2 regions of the Streptomyces sp. W16 genome follow, and region 2 is predicted to be linked to the other one. Evidence: riboswitches for the same ligand, from Rfam matches in the RefSeq annotation. Region 2 holds a riboswitch; the other holds the start of a gene.

Region 1 (11,788 bases), on a different contig from region 2:
GGCCGGGACCGGCTGCGCCAGGTGCCCGTGCTCGCCGGGAACCGCGAGGCCGTCGACGTGGCCCAACTCGACGCCGCGCTCGCCGAGTTGGGAGGCCGCCCGGCGATCGTCGTGGCGAACGCGGGCACCGTGAACACCGTCGACTTCGACGACCTGCGGGCCATCGCGGCCCTCAAGGAGCGGCACGACTTCTGGCTGCACGTGGACGCCGCGTTCGGCGGTTTCGCCGCGCTCTCCCCCGCCCACGCCCACCTCGTCGACGGGCTCGACGCGGCGGACTCGGTCTGCGTCGACCTGCACAAGTGGCTCAACGTGCCCTATGACGCGGCCGTCCAGTTCACCCGCCGCCGTGACCTCCAGGTCAGGGTGTTCCACAACGCGTCCCCGTACCTCGGCCTGCCGACCGGCGACCCGGACTTCCTCCACCTCACCCCGGAGAACTCCCGGCGGCTGCGCGCCCTCCCGGCCTGGTTCTCCCTCCTGGCCTACGGCCGCGCCGGGCACCGCGAGATCGTCGAGCGCAACGTCGCCCTCGCCCACCGCCTCGGCGAGGGCATCGCCGCGCTCCCGGGCCTGCGGCTGTCCGCGCCGGTCCGGCTGAACGTCGTCTGCTTCACCCTCGCCGAGAACTCGACGCAGGAACGGGTGGCCGCGCTTGCGGAGGCCGTCGCCGCCTCCGGCGAGGCGTTCCTGACTCCGACGGTGTACGAGGGGACGCCCGCGTTGCGCGCCGCGTTCAGCAACTGGCGTACGTCCGAGGCCGATACGGACCGGGTGCTCGCGGCTCTCGCGGCGGCACCGGTTCGCTGATCTGCCGGGGCGGCTACGCCCGCCTCCGTGGCCGGACGGCCTGCCGGAAGCCGGTGTTGACCGCGGTGAGGCCGCCGTCGACGTTCAGGGCCGTGCCGGTGATCCAGGAGGCGTCGCGCGAGGCGAGGAACGCGACGGCCGCCGCGATGTCCTCGGGCTCGCCGACCCGGCCGAGCGGATACAGCCCGCGTACGGCGTCCAGGTCGTCCTCCCGCCCCTCCCAGGCGGAGGTGCGGACGGTGCCCGGCACCACCAGGTTGACCCGCACGCCCCGCTTGGCCGCGTGCCCGGCGAGGGTGCGGGTCAGGGAGCCGAGTCCGGCCTTGGCGGCGCTGTAGGCGTGGTTGCCGAAGTCCTGAACCCCGTTCACGGAACCGATGTTGACGACGGCTCCCCGTCCGGAGGCGGCCAGGTGCGGCAGTGCGGCACGGCAGCAGCGGTACGGTCCGGTCAGCGTGATGTCGAGGTCGCGGGCCCACTCGTCGTCCGGCTCGTCCTCGAAGAGCGGGAGGTCGGGGGTGCAGTGGGCCGCGCTGTTGACCAGGACGTCGAGCGCCCCGAACGTCGCCACGGCATGAGCGACGGCCCGCTCCACCGCCTCCCGGTCCCCCACGTCGCACCCGAACGCCTCGGCCCCGAGGCCGAGTTCGCGCAGCGCCGCCGCCGTCTTCTCCGCCTCGGCCGGATCGACGTCGGTCACCAGCACCCGCGCCCCCTCCTCGGCGAGCCGCCGCGCGACGGCCGCACCGATGCCGCGGGCCGCACCGGTGACGAGAACTCCGTACCCCTCGAAGCGCCTTGAGTCAGTCATGGCCCCGAACGTACTGCCGTAACGATCAACTCGGCAGATACCGTGCGGACATGAACGCGTTCATACAGCAACTGCCCGCGCTGATCGGTGTGGTGATCGGTGCGCTCGGCTCGTATCTGGCGGTGATGCGGGGCGACCGGGTGCGGTTCCGGCACGAGCAGGCGGCGCGTTGGGAGGAACGACGGCTCACCGTGTACACCGAGTACGCCAGGACCCTGAAGGCGTCCGTGACCCTGAACTACCGTGTCGCCTCCCACTTCGGCAACGATCCGCATCCCCATCCGCTGACTCCCGAGGAGGCGACACCGCTGATGGCGGAGGCGTCCGTGGCCAGGGATCCGTCCGGGGAGGCGCTGATCCTGCTGGGGAGTCCTGAGGTGGTGGAGCGGGCCCGGGTGTGGGTCGTCGCGGTGATGGAGATGGAGCAGTTCCTGCGCGACGAGACGCGCGATCCGGTCGCCTGGCAGGCCCTGCTGGCACGGCAGCGCGCCGGTCGCGAGGGCTACAACGCGGCCGTACGGGACGATCTGGCGCTGCCGCCGGGCCACTCCGCGCACTGGCCGGTGACCCGGGCATGACCCCGCCCCTCACCGGTACCCGGTCACGTCCGCCGGCTTCCCCACGTCCTGTACCTCCACCAGGTACCGCCACGCGTCCGGGCGGCTGCCGTCGAGGTCCGTGAAGCCGTAGACCGGGGCGAGTCCGCCGCTGGACAGCGACTGCCCGTTCCAGCGGGCCACTTGGGGGTCGGTCGCGAGGGCGGTGACGGCGCGGCCGACGTAGCGCGGGGTCTCCGAGATGGCGAAGTGGGGGACGCGGTCGAGGGCGTCGCGCCAGTTCTCCTCGCGGACGCCGAACTGGTCGAGCATGATCTCCGAGCGCAGCCAGCCCGGGGTCAGCGCCACTGCGGTGGCGCCGCGCGGGCCGATTTCGTGGCCGAGGGCGAAGGCCATGCGCAGGACGGACGACTTGGCGAGGTCGTAGAAGAAGGAGACGCGGTAGGTGTCGCGGTTGTACTCGGCGGTCCCGTCGGTGACCTCGACGACCAGGCCGCCGGGCCTGCGCAGCAGCAGGGGCAGGGCGTGGTGGCTGGTGATCGCGTGTGTCTCGACCGCCAGCCTGAGGAGGCGGAGCCCTTTGTCGAGGTCGTGCTCCCAGACGGGGGTGTCCCGGGCGAAGAGGTGCTCGCCGCCCCAGATGTCGTTGACGAGGATGTCGAGGCGGCCCTGTTCGTCGTCGATACGGTCGACGAGGGCCCGTACGGCCGGGGGTTCAAGGTGGTCGGTGGGTACGGCGATGCCCTGGCCGCCGGCCGCGGTGACGAGGTCGGCGGTGTCCTCGACGGTCTCGGGCCGGTCGTACTCCGAGCGCCGGGCCCGGGTGGAGCGGCCGGTCACGTAGACGGTGGCGCCGGCCGCGCCCAGTTCCACGGCGATGCCGCGTCCCGCTCCGCGGGTCGCCCCCGCGACCAGCGCGACCTTGCCTTCCAGTGGGCCCGGCATGTCCGACCTCCCGTGCTCGTTCGACGTGTCTCGTGTCGAGCCTGCCGGAGAAGCCGGACATCTCCTGTCGGGTTTTGTCCGAGGCGTCAGTGGCCCCGGGCGATCCACTCCTCCAGCTGCCCGGCCTCGGCGCCGATCGTGGTCGAGTCGCCGTGTCCCGTGAGCACCTTCGTCTCCGGCGGCAGGGTCAGGAGGCGGTCGCGGATGGAGTCGATGATGGTCGGGAAGTGGGAGTACGACCGTCCCGTGGCGCCCGGGCCGCCGTGGAAGAGGGTGTCGCCGGTGAAGACCGTGCCGAGCCCGGGGTCGTAGAGGCAGACCGCGCCGGGCGCGTGCCCTGGCGTGTGCAGGACCTTCAGGTCGGCGCCCGCGGCCTCGATCACCTGGCCGTCGGCGAGATGGGCGTCGGGGTCCCGGTCGGGGTGGGTCTGCTTCCACAGGGGCAGGTCGTCGGGGTGCAGCCAGATCGTGGCGCCGGTGCGGTCCGCGAGGGCGGGGGCGGCGTCGATGTGGTCGTTGTGGGCGTGGGTGCAGATGATGGCGGTCAGTGTGCGGTCGCCGATCGCCGCGAGGATGGCGTCGGCGTCATGGGCGGCGTCGATCACGACGACCTCGTGGTCGTCGCCGACGATCCACACGTTGTTGTCGACGTCCCAGGTGCCGCCGTCGAGCGTGAACTGCCCTGAGGTGACGAGGTGTTCGATGCGCGCGCCCATCAGAGCACCACCACCGAACGCAGCACGTCGCCGCCGTGCATCCGCTCGAACGCCTTCTCCACCTCGTCGAGTTGGACCGTCTCCGTGACGAACGCGCCCAGGTCCAGGCGGCCTTGCTGGTGCAGGTCGATCAGCATCGGGAAGTCACGGGAGGGCAGACAGTCGCCGTACCAGGACGACTTGAGGGAACCGCCGCGCCCGAAGACGTCCAGGAGCGGGAGTTCGAGCTTCATCTCCGGCGTCGGGACGCCGACGAGGACGACCGTGCCGGCCAAGTCACGGCCGTAGAAGGCCTGCTTGTACGTCTCCGGGCGGCCGACCGCCTCGATGACGACATCGGCGCCGAAGCCGCCGGTCAGTTCGCGGATCGCCTCGACGGCGTCGGACGTCTTGGAGTTGACGGTGTGGGTGGCGCCCATCGAGCGGGCCTTCTCCAGCTTGCGGTCGTCGATGTCGACGGCGATGATCCGCGCCGCGCCCGCGAGCCGGGCCCCGGCGATCGCCGCGTCGCCAACTCCGCCGCAGCCGATGACGGCGACGGTGTCGCCGCGCCCGACGTTCCCGGTGTTGATCGCCGCGCCGATACCGGCCATCACGCCGCAGCCGAGGAGACCGGCGACGGCCGGGGAGACGGTCGGGTCGACCTTGGTGCACTGTCCCGCCGCCACCAGTGTCTTGTCGGCGAAGGCGCCGATGCCGAGGGCCGGGGAGAGTTCCTGGCCGGTCGAGGCAAGGGTCATCTTCTGCTTGGCGTTGTGGGTGTTGAAGCAGTACTGCGGCCGGCCGCGCAGACAGGCCCGGCAGTTCCCGCACACCGCACGCCAGTTGAGGATCACGAAGTCGCCCGGGGCGACGTCTGTGACGCCCTCGCCGACCGACTCCACGATCCCCGCCGCCTCGTGCCCCAGCAGGAAGGGGAAGTCGTCGCTGATGCCGCCCTGCTTGTAGTGCAGGTCGGTGTGACAGACCCCGCAGGCCTGTACCTTCACCACGGCCTCACCGGGGCCGGGGTCGGGTACGACGATCGTCTCGACCCGGACCGGTTCGTTCTTTCCCGGCGCGATCACGCCGCGCACTTCCTGCGCCATGGTCCTGAACCCTTTCGTCGATCGTTGTCCCTGCCCGAGACCCTACGCGTGACTGATCGGTAAGGGCACGACAGCGGGTCGACACCGCCGGCGGCGGCCGACGTAGCCTGAATGTTCCGACCGCATCCCGAGGAGCACTGTGGCCATCGCAGGGACTCGGAGCGACCCGCCGGCCTGGCGGCTGCTCCTCGACTACGTACGGCCGCACCGCTGGGCCCTGTTGGCGGGCGCGCTGCTCTCGCTGGTCACCGGCGGCACCGGGCTGTTGCTGCCGTTGGTGGCGCGGGGACTCATCGACGACCTCTCGCACGACCGGACGATCACCGGGGCGTTGCTCGCGATGTCGGCGCTGGTGGTCGCCAACGCGGCGCTGGGCGCGCTGGGTTCGTATGTTCTGCGGCGCACCGCCGAGTCGGTGGTGCTCGGCGCGCGGCGGGCCCTGTCGTCGTATCTGCTGCGGCTGCGGATCAGCGCGGTGGACCGCAGCGAGCCCGGCGACCTGATGGCCCGCATCACCTCCGACACCACGCTCCTGCGCGAGGTCACCACCGATTCGCTGGTCGGTCTCGGCACCGAAGGGCTCATTCTCGTCGCGACGGTGGTGCTGATGGGTCTGGTCGACCCCGTGCTGCTGGCCGTCACCCTTGCCGTGATCGTGGGCGCGGGCACCGTGCTCAGTGTGATCGTGCCGCGCATCAACCGGGCCAGCCGGCAGGCGCAGGACGCGATCGGTGTGATGGGCGCCTCGCTGGAGCGGATCCTCGGCGCGCTGCGCACGGTGAAGGCGTCCGGCGCCGAGAACCGCGAGGAGCGCACCCTGCACGCGGCGGCCGAGGAGTCCTGGCGGCAGAGCATCCGCGCGGCCAAGTGGGCTGCGGCGGCGGGCAATACGGCCGGCCTGTCGATGCAGATCGCGTTCATCACCGTCCTCGCGGTGGGCGGGGCACGGGTGGCGACGGGCGCGATCGACGTCGGCACACTGGTCGCGTTCCTCCTCTACGTCTTCTACCTGATGATGCCCGTCCAGCAGGTCGTCGGCGCGATCACGCAGTACCAGACGGGCGCGGCGGCCCTCTCCCGCATCCAGGAAGCGCTCCAGCTCCCCGCCGAACCCCCTTCCCTCCCGGCCCAGTTGCCCTCCCCCGGCGCCGAGCCCGCGGCCCTCGCCTTCGACGACGTCCGCTTCCGCTACGCCGACGACCTGCCCTACGTCCACCACGGCGTGACCTTCGAGGTACCGGCCCAGGGCATGACGGCGTTCGTCGGCCCGTCCGGCGCGGGCAAGACCACCGTGTTCTCCCTCATCGAGCGCTTCTACGACCCCGAGTCCGGCGCCATCACCCTCGACGGCCGGGACCTCGCGGACTGGGAGCTGTCCGGGCTCCGGTCCGCCATCGGCTATGTGGAGCAGGACGCGCCGGTCCTGTCGGGCTCACTGCGCGACAACCTGCTACTCGGCAACCCGGACGCGGACGACGACGCCGTCACCCGCGTCCTGAAGACGACCCGTCTCGACGGTCTGGTCGCCCGGCTCCCGAAGGGCGTCGACACCCTGGTCGGCCACCGCGGCACCCGCCTCTCCGGCGGCGAACGCCAGCGCGTCGCGATCGCCCGCGCCCTGCTGCGCCATCCCCGACTGCTGCTCCTGGACGAGGCGACCTCGCAGCTGGACGCGGTCAACGAGGCGGCCCTGCGCGACACCGTCGCCGATGTGGCCCGTACGACGACGGTCCTGGTCGTCGCGCACCGGCTGTCCACGGTGACGATGGCCGACCGGATCGTCGTCATGGACGCGGGCCGGGTCCGCGCGGTGGGGACGCACCGGGAGCTGGTGAGCGCCGACCCGCTCTACGCGGAGCTGGCGGCGACGCAGTTCCTGGCGACGGCGGGCTGATGCCGCCGCACGACTGAGGGCCGCCCGTTTCCGGACGGCCCTCAAGGTCTGCGCGCTGCGCGGTCCCGCTACTCGACGGCGGGGAGGAGTCCCGTGACCGGCGCGGCCATGTCGGTGACCTGGTGCAGCTGCTGGAGGTCGTTCAGGTGGTTCAGCGCCTTCATCTGGTCGGCGACCTTCGGGATCTGCGCCTGGTGCTCGGCGGGGATCTCGCTCACCGCGAGCGAGTCCAGGAGGGCGACCGGGCTGACCTTGCCGTCCTTGAAGGCGGGCGCGTCGGCGGCGTTCGCCATCGGCGCGACGAGACCGGTGACCCCGACGGCGAGACCAACGGCGGCGGCAATACGTCGTGTTGAAATCATGCTTCCAGCAACGCGGACGGTAGCCGCACGGTCACGGGCACCGGTCGCCGCTCACCCGTCAGGCGGAGTACGCCCGCTCGGTTTGCCGACCCCGGCGCGGCGGAGGAGTCTCGTAGGAGAGGCCCGCGCGGCTCGCTCCTGTTCGGGCCGCGGCCCTCCGAGGAGGTCACCATGGGCACCGCGGCACGCCCCGGCTTCGACACCGAAGCCCTGCGCCGGGGCATCGAAGATCACACAGCGGCGACACTTCTGTCGCTCTACGCCGACGACGCGGAGATCCACGTCGTCGACCATCAGACCCAGCCCAGCAATCCCAAGGTCCTGCACGGCCGGGACGAGATCGGCGCCATGCTCGCCGATGTCTACAGCCGCGACATGACGCACAAACTGGAGGAGTGCGTCGTACAGGGGGACCGAGTCGCCTACAGCGAGTCCTGTCAGTACGCCGACGGGACCCGGGTCCTGGCCGAGTCGATGCTCGTACTGGACGACGGCAAGATCACCCGGCAGACCATGATCCAGGCATGGGACGGCTAGCGAATTTGGTGCCGAAGGTCCGGGTCACCACCCGGCTGACCTGGACCTTCTCGGCCAGCACGGTACCCGCCGGCACCGCTAGGACTCGACGGCGAGCACCAGTTTCCGCAGCAGGTCTGCGAGCGTCCGCCGCTCTGCTGGGGTCAGTGCTGCGAGCAGCGCGAGCTCGCCCGCTTCCTCCGCCGCCACATGCTCCTCAAGGACTGCGTATCCGGCGTCGGTGAGCCGCACCCGCACCCGCCGCCGGTCCCCCGTCTCATGGGTACGGGCGATCAGCCCCGCCTCCTCGACGGCCGCCAGCCGCGCGGAGAGCGCCCCACGCGTCAGTCCCAGCAGTTCCGCCAACTGTGACGGGCTCGTCTCGTACGGCGGCCCGAGCCTGCGCAGCATCAGCAGCACCTTGAACTGCCACTGCTTGAGCCCGTCGGCGTCGAGCACGTCCCGCCGCGCCTGACCGGCGTGGCGGGCCAGGATCGCCAGCCGGAAGAAGACCTGCTCCTTCACCGGGTCCATCCAGGGGAGTTCCTTCGCCCAGAGCGCCACATGCCGGTCGACCGAGTCGTCCACGTCTGCCTCCCGCAGTGGTTTTCTTGTGGATAGTTTTTCGCATAACTACCTTCCCCGCCATGACATCCACAGTGAACGCGGCCATCCCCGTCGAAGAACTCATCGCCGCAGCCCACGAGTTGAGCGTGACGGGACGATGGCAGCGCGCCTCCCGCCTGCTGGACGCGTGCACCGCCGACGAGCCGGACCCCCGGGCGCGGATCGCCCGCGCCGCCGCCCAAGTGGCCCTGGAACAGGACTGGTTCGCGGGTACGGACACCGCGACGGCACGTATCGAAGCGGCCGGGAAGGAGTTCCCGGGCGGTGACTGGGACCTGGACTTCGCGCGGCTGCGGAACACCTATCGCCGACTGCTCGTCGTCGACGGTCGACTGCGGCTGGGCCCCGACGGCAAGGATCCGAAAACCCTCGCGTCCCTGCTCCGCGAGGCGCAGGCGCTGCGGGACAGCGCCCCGGACGAGGGGCGCCGGGGCTGGGCCGAGATGTACCTCGGCCTGATCACGGACAACCACTTCGCCGACCTGGCGGGAGCACCCCCTCACTACGCATCCGCACTGCGCGCCGCCGAGTCCGGCGACGACCCGTTGCTGGCCCGCGAGGCCCTGCGCCACCTCGGCGACCACGACCACGACGCCGGTGACCACGACCTGGCCCTGGACCGCTGGCGCCGGGCGACCACACTGGGCGCCGGCGCAGGCACGGTCCCCGGCACGCTGTCCCAACTGCTGCTGCTCGCCGTCCTGGCCCGGGACTCGGGTGACGAGGCCGGGGCCAAGGCGCTCGCGACGGAGGTCGAGCGCTGGGCGAGCGCCATCGGAGCCCCACGTCTCGCAGCACAGGCCCGGGGATTCCTCGCCGGTGTCGACCCGACGGCACCGCCCGAGGAGAGCGGGTCCTGACGGCCATAGTCCCCTCGGTTACGCTGTTCGTGGGTCGTGACTGGCGCTGAGGTGGAGCACCACCGTGGAGCGGCCCACGCGGAGTCGATGCCGTGCGCCTGGGCGATTGGTCAACCAGCTCAGGAGTGGATCATGTCTCAAGCACGGCTCATGGACGGCACCGCGCTCGCCCGGCGCATCGTCGAGGACACCGCGAAGCAGGCCGCCGACCTCACTGAACGCACCGGTACGGCGCCCTGTCTGGCGACGGTCCTGGTCGGCTCGGACCCGGCATCCGTCACCTACGTCCGGATGAAGCAGAACCGCAGCCGCAAGGCCGGCATCGAGTCCCGGCACGTCGAACTCCCCGCCGCCACGACCACAGCCGAACTGGTCGCGACCCTCACCGCGCTCTCCGCCGACCCCGCCGTGCACGGCATCCTGCTCCAGCACCCGATGGGCGAACACATCGACGAGCGGGCCGCGTTCGAGGCGATCGCGCCAGAGAAGGACGTCGACGGCGTCACCTTCGCGTCCTTCGCGGCGATGAGCTTCGGCCTGCCGGGCTTCGTGTCCTGCACACCCGGCGGCATCATGCGGCTGCTCGACGAGTACGACGTCGACCCGTCCGGCAAGCGGGCCGTCGTCGTGGGCCGCAGCGCGATCCTCGGCAAGCCGGCCGGCATGCTCCTGCTGGCCCGCGACGCGACGGTGACGTACTGCCACTCCCGCACCCGGGACCTGTCGGCGGCGGTCCGCGAGGCGGACATCGTGGTCGCCGCCGTGGGCCGCCCCCGGCTGATCCGCGGCGAGGACATCAAGCCGGGCGCGGTCGTGCTCGACGCGGGCTACAACGCGGGAAACGTCGGCGACGTCGACTTCGACTCGGCCGCCGAGCGCGCCTCGCTGATCACACCGGTGCCGGGCGGCGTCGGCCCGATGACGATCGCCACGCTCCTGGAACAGACGGTGACGGCTGCCGCCCGGCAGCTCGGCGTGTGATCAGCGCGTCCACGCGCTGTAGTCCATGACGGCCCCGGCCTTGACGCCGTACTCGGGCTGGTCCTTCGTGAAGGTGCTCTCCATTCCGAGGACGGCGCCGGTGGCCGGGTCCATGATCAGCATCAGACGGGTGGCGGACTGCTGATAGACGTACGCCTGCCCGCGCCGCCCGAGGCGGTCGGTCACCTCCCCCACCGGCCGCAGTCCGTCCGCCCCCGCGAGCACCCGCGCCAACGCGGCCGACTCACGCGCCCCAAGCGTCCAGTGGTCCAGCAACTCCCCCACGGCGTCGAGGAGTTCGGGGGTGGTCAACGGCGTCTTGCTGTACGCCGTCTCCTGGAGGTACGCCCGCAGTCCCGCCACGTCGTGCGGAGGCCGGGCCTCGGGCGGGACATCGCTCCAACTCGGCGGATACGTCGTCTCCTTGAGGACATGCCCGTGCTCGACGACACGTTCCGTGTGACTGTCGTCCGCGTTCCAGCGCACGATGCGTTCCTCGGGGATGGTGACCGGTGGTTTGTCGTCGGACATGCCGAGACTCCAGGACTGCACGTGAGTTCCCTTGCGCAGAGCGGGAGTTCCGTCGACCGCGACCGCCGCGGCGAGGGCGGCGAGCTGTTTCAGGGCTACGGGCGTGGAGTGCGCCTGCACGACCAAGGGGCGGGGCGCCGCCACGGCAGGAGTGCCGCTCGGTCCGCCCAGCAACAGCGTGAACGCGGTCGCCACTACGGCGACTCCGGCCACGAGACTCCAGAGCAGCCGGCGACGCCCGGTCCGCCGTTCGTGCAGCAGCAGCCGGTTGAGCCGACGCTCGGCATGATGGTCCAGAGGTCCATCGCCGTAGAAGGGCCCTTCCGCGGTGAACGGATTGGCGCTGCGCAGGAGTTCAAGTTCATCGGCCACGGCGATGCTCCTCCGGCTCAGCTGCGGCGCCCCACAGGGGCGCGGGGAACTGCGCGACCAGCCACGACGGCGCCGCAGAGTACTCGATCAACACCCCGCACCTCCAAGCACCACGAGCCGATCGATCTCCGCTCTCAATCTCCGCCGCGCCCGATGCAACCTCATAGCCGCAGCCCGCACCCCACACCCAAGAACCACGGCAACCTCCTCCACACCCAGCTCCTCCCATGCCGTCAGCCGCAGTACCTCCTGATCGGCCGACGACAAGCGCGCGAGCGCCTCGTGCACCCAGGCGCCGGGCGCCTCCGTATCCGGCCCGGCAGCAACCTGCCGCCCGTGCGCGCTCTCGTCGTTGCCCAACCGGTCGACGAGCCTGCGGCGGCGCCCATACCCCCGTACCGCGTTTGCCAGGCAGTTGCGGGCAACGCCGTACAGCCAGGGCAACGGCGCCGGCGGCAGATCCGCACGGCGGCGCCAGGCGACGGTGAAGACCTCCGCCACCACTTCCTCGACCTCGCTGTTCCGCCCGTCCAGTCGCCGGGCAACGTAGCGGCTGACCGCCCAGTAGTGCTCGCGATAGGCAGCGGCGAAGTTCTCGTCGTTGCTCATGTTCCGTTCTTGTCCGGCACCCGGGCGATCGTCACACCCGGTTTCGTGATTCTCGTCGCGCCCGTCGAGTGTGATGTGCGGGCGGGGCGCGGACACAGGCGGGGCGTGA
Region 2 (8,631 bases):
TCCTGCTCACCCCCGCCCACCAGTTCCCCATGGGCGTCCCGCTCCACCACGACCGCCGCTCCGCCGTCGTCGACTGGGCCCGGCGCACCGGCGGCCTGGTCCTGGAGGACGACTACGACGGGGAGTTCCGCTACGACCGCCAGCCGATCGGCGCCCTCCAGGGCCTCGACCCCAACCACGTCGTCTACCTGGGCACCGCCAGCAAGTCCCTCGCGCCAGGCCTCCGCCTGGCCTGGCTGGTCCTGCCCCCGTCACTGGCGGAGGAGGTGGCGAAGGCAAAGGGCGGCGTCGACACCTGCGGCGTCCTGGACCAACTGACCCTCGCCGAGTTCATCACCTCCGGCGCCCACGACCGCCACGTCCGCGCCGCCCGCCTGCGCTACCGCCGCCGCCGGGACACCCTGGTCGACGCCCTCGCCCACCACGCCCCCGACGTCCACGTCACCGGCATCGCCGCCGGCTTCCACGCCGTCCTCAGCCTCCCACCCGGCACCGAACAGTCCGTGGTCCAAGCCGCCGCCTGGCAGGGCCTCGCCCTCCACCCCCTCTCCTCCTACCGCCACGACCACGCCCAGGCCGACCCCCTGGACGCCCTGGTCGTGGGCTACGGCACGCCCTCGGACCACGCGTGGGAGGGAGCGGTGGAGGCACTGTGCAGGGTGCTGCCGTGAGAGGGTCTGGGGGCGCAGTCCCCAGGGACGGTCACCCCAACTCACCCGCACGATCCACCGCTCCACCGCCGGAGGCCGGCGCCTCTCCGAACCGTGCCAACGCCAACGCCCCCACCACCGCCACCAAAAATCCCAGCACCGCCAGCCACTCCAACCCCTCCCGCGTACGGTCCCCGAGCCACACCACCCCCACCGCCGCCGGCCCGATCGTCTCCCCGATCACCAGCCCCGCCGTGGCCGTCGTCACCGACCCCCGCTGCAGAGCCGTCGTCAGCAGCAGAAACGCGGCGCCCCCACCCACCAGCAGCGCATACGTCGCCGGATTGCCGACCAGCGTCGACGGCGCGAGCGAGTCGATCAGCCGGACCGCCACCTCGACGACCCCGAACCCGAACCCGGCGCCAAGACCGAGCGTCAACGCCCGCCCCCGCTCCGGCAACCGCCCCCCGACCAGCCCGAGCAGCAGCACCGCACCGGCCGTCCCCAACATCGCCCACTTCAACGCCATGGACCCGGCCCGGTCCCCCTCCGCCCCGGACGCCAGCCCCAGCATCGCAAGACCCGCGCACACCACACCGACGGCCGCCCACTCCATCCCGCTGAGCCGCACCTTCAGCAGCCGCGCGGCCACCACCGCCGTCACCGCGAGGCTCGACGCCAGGGCCGCCCCGACCGCGTAGATGGGCAGCGACCGCAGCGCCGCGATCTGGAACACGAAACCCAGCCCGTCCAGCCCGAGCCCCGCCATGTACCGCCACTGCCGCAGCGCCCGCAGCAACAGCGCCGCGTCCCCGCCCCCACCCGTCGTCGCCGCCCGCGTGGCGACCGCCTGCAGGACTGTCGCCGTACCGAAGCAGATCGCCGCGCCGAGCGCGCACACCATTCCAAAGAGCACAAAGGGACTCTAGGGGAGGGGAGATCGCCACGGGCCCTCCGTGCCGGCCCTCTCACTGATCTCTGGAGTTCCCGGGACGTCCAGACCCCCAACACCGCCCGCAGTTGGGCCAACCCCCAGTCCAGGTCCTCCTCGCTGATCATCAGCGGCGGTGCGATCCGGATCGTCGACCCGTGGGTTGCGGTGCCCGAAGTTCAGCGCCGAGTACCCGGCGAGCAGGTCCAGATAGTGCCGTCCCTCCACGTCCGTCATCCACGCGCCGTCGGCGGCGGCGAGGGCTTCCGTACTGGTCACGGCGTCTCCCGGGGGTGAAGGTGCCCCTTTTCTGTCCTCGCCCGCATGGTGGACGCGGGAGCCGCACCGTCCGGCCTGCCCGGTAGGCTGACCGGCGGGCCGTGACTGGCGCGCTGGGATGGGACCGACCATCGGGGAGCGGCCCGAGCTGCAATGTGTGCCGTGCGCCTGGGCCGTACCGAGAACGCCGAACGCCACGTCCGGAGGTCCCCATGCCCGACAATTCCGCGCCCCTCTCCAACGAGTCCACCGCCTTCCGTGCCGCCCTCGATGTGATCCGTGCCGTCGAGCCGCGCGTCGCCGACGCCATCGGCCAGGAAGTCGCAGACCAGCGCGAGATGCTCAAGCTGATCGCCTCCGAGAACTACGCCTCCCCGGCCACCCTGCTGGCCATGGGCAACTGGTTCAGCGACAAGTACGCCGAGGGCACCATCGGCCGCCGCTTCTACGCAGGCTGTCGCAACGTCGACACCGTCGAGTCCCTCGCCGCCGAGCACGCGCGCGAACTCTTCGGTGCCCGCCACGCCTACGTCCAGCCGCACTCCGGCATCGACGCCAACCTCGTCGCCTTCTGGTCGATCCTCGCGGACCGCGTCGAGGTTCCGGCCCTCGCGAAGGCGGGCGTCCGCCAGGTCAACGACCTCTCCGACGCCGACTGGGCCGAACTCCGCCGGGCCTTCGGCAACCAGCGCATGCTCGGCATGTCCCTGGACGCCGGCGGCCACCTCACCCACGGCTTCCGCCCGAACATCTCCGGCAAGATGTTCGACCAGCGCTCCTACGGCACGGACCCCGTCACCGGCCTCATCGACTACGAGGCCCTGCGCGCCTCCGCCCGTGAGTTCAAGCCGCTGATCATCGTCGGCGGCTACTCCGCCTACCCGCGCCTGGTGAACTTCCGCATCATGCGCGAGATCGCCGACGAGGTCGGCGCGACCCTCATGGTCGACATGGCGCACTTCGCGGGCCTGGTCGCGGGCAAGGTCCTCACCGGCGACTTTGACCCGGTCCCGCACGCCCAGATCGTCACCACGACCACCCACAAGTCGCTGCGCGGCCCGCGCGGCGGCATGGTCCTGTGCGACGACTCCCTCAAGGACCAGGTCGACCGCGGCTGCCCGATGGTCCTCGGCGGCCCGCTCCCGCACGTCATGGCCGCGAAGGCCGTGGCCCTCGCCGAGGCCAGGCAGCCCTCCTTCCAGGACTACGCCCAGCGCATCGTCGACAACTCCCGCGCGCTGGCGGACGGCCTGATGCGCCGGGGCGCCACCCTGGTCACGGGAGGCACGGACAACCACCTCAACCTGATCGACGTGGAGACGTCCTACGGCCTCACCGGCCGCCAGGCCGAGACGGCCCTCCTGGACTCCGGCATTGTCACCAACCGCAATGCCATCCCGGCCGACCCGAACGGCGCCTGGTACACGTCGGGCATCCGCATCGGCACCCCGGCCCTGACCACGCGCGGCCTGGGCACGGCGGAGATGGACGAGGTGGCGGCTCTCATCGACCGCGTCCTCACCAGCACGGAGCCGGGCACGACGAAGTCCGGCGCTGCGAGCAAGGCGTCCCACGTCCTGGACGAGAAGGTCTCCGACGAGATCTCCCGCCGCGCCACCGATCTGGTCGCCGGCTTCCCGCTGTACCCGGAGATCGACCTCGGCTGACACCCGCTCTCTGTCGAGTTGTCAAAGATCGGCGACTCTCACAGATCGATGAGTTCCTGTCGTGGTTCCTCGCGCGGCGGTCCGGCCTCACGCCGGGCCGCCGCGCGGCGTATCAGCAGCGTGCCGCCGACCCCGACGGCCACACCCGCCGCCGCCCACCAGACGGGTCCGGCCGGGTTCGCGGATTCAGGCCGGCCCGCGACCGCCTTGCCCCCGGTACCGGTCTCACCGGGCAGTCCCGCCCGCTTCCACTGCGCGAAGACCGAGCGCGGCGCCCGATGCCATCGGATGTCGTCGTCCGCCACCTCCGGAGCCGGATCCGTCCGCACCCACGGTGTGCCGTCCGAGGCCACGAACAACTGGTCCTCCCGCTGCACCGCCACATCACCGCCCGGAGCCCGACTCGTCCGAGGCCAGCCGCCGACGCCGGTCAGGCCCCACACCACGGTGATCCGCACCGTCGGATACCGACCCGCTTCCCACTCCTGCGACACCCGCTCCGTGCCCGCGTACGTCGGCTGAAACAACGTCCACAGGCGCGCGAACGACGACTCCCCGGAGTGCCACGCCTCGGTCCGGCCTGTGGCCCCCGCCACGACCAACGCCAGATCCGGGATGTCCCGGCCCGGAACCTGAACCGGCACCTGATCCATGCCGGCAGCCTGGACCCGAGCCGTTCCGGCCAGGGCCATCAACACCGGCGCCGCCACGAGACACACGCCCCGCAACCTCCCGCGTTCCATCCCGTGCCCCTCCACTCCTCATACGTCCCGCAACTCCTGCCTGGGCCCCGGCTCCCGCCCCTTCCGCCAACGGTCCAGTGGCCGCCGCGTGGCCAACGTCCGCAGCACGAGGGCCAGTACCGCTCCGGCACCCGCGCCCGGTATCGCCCACCACCAGCCGGTGCCGTCGCTCTTGTCCTGACCGGCGACCCGCATCGTGCTGGTCGTCGTACCGGTGTCGGGTGCGGTGGTGGCCCGATCGGTTCCGGCCGACTGCCACGGTCCCGGGAGGATGCCCGAGTAGCCGTCCTCGCCGGTGTCCTTGCCCATGACGCCCAACTTCTTGAAGAGGGCGCGCAGTTGGGCAGGCTGCTCGGCGCGGTGCCAGTAGCCGTTCAGATTCGCGTTCTCCGACACGTCGGCCGCTGTGTGGACCCAGACCGCCTGCGGCCGGGTCTCGACCGGAAAGACGCGGTCGATCCGCCAGGGCGATATGTCGTGCATCAGCCAGGTGACGTTGATCTGGCGGGCGTCGGCCAGATCGGCCTCGGGCGGCTTGTCGCGGGCGCCCTTGCCTTCCGGGCCGAGCAACTGCTGGAGCGTTCCGTACTGTTCGTCCGAGTAGTACAGCGCTGTGGCCTGCCCGCTCTCCGGTGAGGTGACGAGCACGCTCGTCGGTCCGCCTGCCGCCGCGTCCGACGCGCCCCACACCATCAGGGCCAGCGTCATCGCCAACGCCCCGCCCAGAGCCGTCAGTTCACGAACCCTGCCCGCACCCCCGCCTGCCCTGCCTGCACTCCCGCCTCCGGACATCCGAACCCCCAACCAGCCGATCCCCGTACGGCCCGCCCGCGAGCCGCCTGTCACTTCTGGTACACCGCCCGGCTTGCCGAGGTTCCCACTCCGCCCGCTCTATTCGCCCGGCTCGTGCCGGTCGAGCGACTTCGCGATCTCCACGGCCCGCGGCTTCGACACCACGCCCTCCAGACGGAACGTCAGATCACCGCCCGGAACTCCGCCCGCCGCGTGCGTCCACAGCAGCGTCGGCCCGGCCGTCCGCTCCTTACGCGTATAGCGGTCCCCGTCCCCGTCCACCAGCCAGAAGCTCAGCAGATGCGGTCGCGCGAACCACAGCGCCGGGTCCCGTATGCCGTCCGGCGACACGGTCGCGTCCAGCGACAGCCACTCCGGCAGCTCGCGGACCGTCTTGACGAAACCGATGTCCAGCCGGGCCGGATACTCGTCGACCCTGACCGTGTGCCCGCCCTCCCGCCAGCACAGGCTCACCAGAAAGCGCCCCTGCGGCTCGCCGGTCACCGTCACCGCGTCCGGAACTCCCAACGCGTCCGGCACCACCGGCTCGAACCCCGCCTGCCGACGAGCCTCCTCCAGGGTCACCGACCGACCGCAGCCAGGCACCGCGGCACCGGCCGAGGGCACCGCCGACGGATCGTACCGCACCTCGACCCCGCCGAAGCCGAACCAGTCGAAGACCGCCGCCCGCACCGGAGGCGTGAGCACGAGCACCGTCAGCAGACCGCACACGGCCGCTGCCAGCGCGCGCCGACGCAGCCGCATCCAGCGCCGGACGGCGCGCAGCCGAGCCCGCACCCCGGTCGGCCCGGCCTCCTGGACGGGGACCGGGATCTGCTCGGCCAGTATCTGTGCCAGCACCCGCTCGACCATCGACTCGGACCCGACGGCCCCTCCACCGCCCCGCGCGTCCAGCGAACGCCCCAGCGCCCGCAGCTCCTCCGGCAGCCGAGAGGCCGCGTCGGCGCCCTCACCGTCGTAGGACTCCCGTCCCTCACTCACGCTCATCACCCCCTTCCCGAGGCCGGAAATCCGGCAGCAGTCGCCCGAGCTTCTTCAAGGCGCGGTTCAGCCGGGACTTCACCGTGCCGCGCGGCCAGCCCAGGGCCTGGGCCGTCTCCGGCTCGTCCATCTCCAGGAGATAGCGGTAGGTCACGACCAGGCGGTGCTCCTCGCTGAGCTGGTCCAGGGCGGACAGCAGGGCCGCGCGGCGCTCCGTCTCCAGCGTGGCGACCGCTGGATCAGCCGATTCCGGTATCAGCGGCTCGGCCTCCGCGAACGCCGCCTCCCGGCCGGCGAGCGTGCGCTGACGTGCCGCCGTACGCACGGTGTTCCTCGTCTCGTTGGCGACGATCGACAGCAGCCACGGCTTGAACGCCGAGCCCTCCCGGAACCTGCCCAGCGCGCAGTACGCCTTGACGAAGGCCTGCTGCACCACGTCCTCCGCGTCCGCACCCGCCCCGAGTGCCGCGGCCGCCCTGAGCGCGATACCCGTGTGGGCCCGCACCAGCTCCGCGTACGCCTCCGGCTCTCCGGCGCGTACGCGTGCGATCACCGCGGCCTCATCGACGATGCGGCCCCCCTCCCGCGTCTTCACATATTTGGTACACCGCCCGAGGCGGATCGGTTCCCACCCGTGCCGCAGCTCTTCCGACCCGGTTCCGACCGGTTCCGGACCGGGGCCCGGGACCTGAGAGAATGGTGAACATGGCCTCTGACAGTCCTCGCGTGCTCTCCGGAATCCAGCCCACCGCAGGCTCGTTCCACCTCGGCAACTACCTCGGCGCCGTCCGCCAGTGGGTGGCCCTCCAGGAGTCCCACGACGCGTTCTACATGGTCGTGGACCTGCACGCGATCACGGTCCCGCAGGACCCGGCGGACCTGCGCGCCAACACCCGCCTCGCCGTCGCGCAGCTGCTGGCCGCCGGACTCGAACCGGAGCACTGCACGCTCTTCGTCCAGAGCCATGTCCCCGAACACGCCCAGCTCGCCTGGGTCATGAACTGCCTGACCGGCTTCGGCGAGGCCGCCCGCATGACCCAGTTCAAGGACAAGTCCGCCAAGCAGGGCTCGGACCGCGCGTCCGTCGGCCTGTTCACGTATCCGATCCTCCAGGTCGCCGACATCCTGCTCTACCAGGCGAACGAGGTCCCGGTCGGCGAGGACCAGCGCCAGCACGTCGAGCTGACCCGCGACCTCGCGGAGCGCTTCAACGGCCGCTTCGGCGAGACCTTCACGATCCCGAAGCCGTACATCCTCAAGGAGACGGCGAAGATCTACGACCTTCAGGATCCGTCGATCAAGATGAGCAAGTCGGCGTCCACCCCGAAGGGCCTCATCAACCTCCTCGACGACCCGAAGGCGACCGCCAAGAAGGTCAAGAGCGCGGTCACCGACACGGACACCGTGATCCGGTACGACGCCGAGAACAAGCCGGGCATCAGCAACCTCCTGACCATCCAGTCGACCCTCACCGGCAAGTCGGTCGCCGAGCTGGAGCAGGAGTACGAGGGCAAGATGTACGGCGCGCTCAAGACGGACCTCGCCGAGGTCATGGTCGAGTTCGTGACGCCGTTCCGGGAGCGCACCCAGCAGTATCTGGACGACCCGGAGACGCTCGACGCGATCCTGGCCAAGGGCGCGGAGAAGGCGCGAGCCGTCGCGGCCGAGACCCTCGCCCAGGCGTACGACCGGGTGGGCTTCCTGCCCGCCAAGCACTGAGGCGCACGACCGCACCCGAGTACCGACCGCGTACCACTGGACAGAGCGCTGCACATCACTACGGTTGCGCCTGCCCACAACTCGGGTGTGGCCGTACAGTCGATAGCCGGGTGGCCGCGCGCGTGGCCGCCCCGCTCGGCATCAGGACCACCGGTGGCACCGCCGAGCGCACCATGACAGCACCACCGACAGGACGACAGGAGACGACGTGGGGACCGTAACGATCGGCGTGTCGATCGCGGTCCCGGAGCCTCACGGCAGCCTGCTCCAGGAGCGGCGCGCGGGCTTCGGCGACGCCGCGGCCCACGGCATCCCCACGCACGTCACACTGTTGCCGCCCACCGAGGTGGACGCCGCGCAGCTGGCCGAGGTCGAGGACCATCTCGTCTCGGTCGCCGCCGCCGGGCGCCCCTTCCCGATGCGGCTGTCCGGCACCGGCACGTTCCGGCCGCTGTCCCCGGTCGTCTACGTCCAGGTGGTCGAGGGCGGCGCCGCCTGCACCTGGCTGCAGAAGCAGATCCGGGCCGCCTCCGGGCCGATGGCGCGCGAGCTGCACTTCCCGTACCACCCGCACGTCACCGTGGCGCACGGCATCGACGACGAGTCGATGGACCGCGCCTTCGAGGCGCTCTCCGACTACCGCGCGGAGTGGTCCTGCACCGGCTTCGCGCTCTACGAACAGGGCGCCGACGACGTCTGGCGCAAACTCCGCGAGTTCACCTTCGGCGGCGCCGTCGTGCCGCCCCAGGCGGCCCGTACCGACCGCGGCACGATCCCCAGCCACTGAGCGCGGTTATGCGGCCAGCCGCCTGAACAGCCCCCGTGGCAGGTGCCGTAGCGCCGCTGTC

Evidence for each region. A riboswitch is a leader RNA that binds a small molecule or an ion and turns the genes downstream of it on or off. The one in region 2 is predicted to bind ZMP and ZTP.
Region 1: linked by a shared signal. The riboswitch ahead of R6V09_RS29750 (bifunctional 5,10-methylenetetrahydrofolate dehydrogenase/5,10-methenyltetrahydrofolate cyclohydrolase) and the one ahead of R6V09_RS17140 (glycine hydroxymethyltransferase) in region 2 are both predicted to bind ZMP and ZTP.

What each region holds. Positions count from the first base shown of each region.
Region 1 is NZ_JAWOAI010000258.1:1,367-13,154, forward strand. Features, by position in the region: gene R6V09_RS29695 (pyridoxal phosphate-dependent decarboxylase family protein) at 1-810, shown strand, start outside; gene R6V09_RS29700 (SDR family NAD(P)-dependent oxidoreductase) at 824-1,621, opposite strand; gene R6V09_RS29705 (hypothetical protein) at 1,672-2,199, shown strand; gene R6V09_RS29710 (SDR family oxidoreductase) at 2,209-3,123, opposite strand; gene R6V09_RS29715 (MBL fold metallo-hydrolase) at 3,210-3,839, opposite strand; gene R6V09_RS29720 (S-(hydroxymethyl)mycothiol dehydrogenase) at 3,839-4,927, opposite strand; gene R6V09_RS29725 (ABC transporter ATP-binding protein) at 5,067-6,821, shown strand; gene R6V09_RS29730 (hypothetical protein) at 6,890-7,183, opposite strand; gene R6V09_RS29735 (nuclear transport factor 2 family protein) at 7,355-7,720, shown strand; gene R6V09_RS29740 (MarR family winged helix-turn-helix transcriptional regulator) at 7,799-8,287, opposite strand; gene R6V09_RS29745 (hypothetical protein) at 8,347-9,186, shown strand; ZMP/ZTP riboswitch at 9,213-9,297, shown strand; gene R6V09_RS29750 (bifunctional 5,10-methylenetetrahydrofolate dehydrogenase/5,10-methenyltetrahydrofolate cyclohydrolase) at 9,319-10,167, shown strand; gene R6V09_RS29755 (CU044_5270 family protein) at 10,168-11,070, opposite strand; gene R6V09_RS29760 (RNA polymerase sigma factor) at 11,158-11,679, opposite strand; partial or broken gene R6V09_RS29765 (cytochrome c oxidase subunit I) at 11,785-11,788, shown strand, end outside.
Region 2 is NZ_JAWOAI010000111.1:279-8,909, forward strand. Features, by position in the region: partial or broken gene R6V09_RS17125 (aminotransferase-like domain-containing protein) at 1-671, shown strand, start outside; gene R6V09_RS17130 (hypothetical protein) at 703-1,554, opposite strand; partial or broken gene R6V09_RS17135 (aminotransferase class III-fold pyridoxal phosphate-dependent enzyme) at 1,729-1,860, opposite strand; ZMP/ZTP riboswitch at 1,952-2,041, shown strand; gene R6V09_RS17140 (glycine hydroxymethyltransferase) at 2,073-3,527, shown strand; gene R6V09_RS17145 (hypothetical protein) at 3,566-4,180, opposite strand; gene R6V09_RS17150 (hypothetical protein) at 4,289-4,978, opposite strand; gene R6V09_RS17155 (hypothetical protein) at 5,162-6,070, opposite strand; gene R6V09_RS17160 (RNA polymerase sigma factor) at 6,057-6,659, opposite strand; gene trpS (tryptophan--tRNA ligase) at 6,770-7,783, shown strand; gene R6V09_RS17170 (2'-5' RNA ligase family protein) at 7,992-8,570, shown strand; gene R6V09_RS17175 (decaprenylphospho-beta-D-erythro-pentofuranosid-2-ulose 2-reductase) at 8,577-8,631, opposite strand, start outside.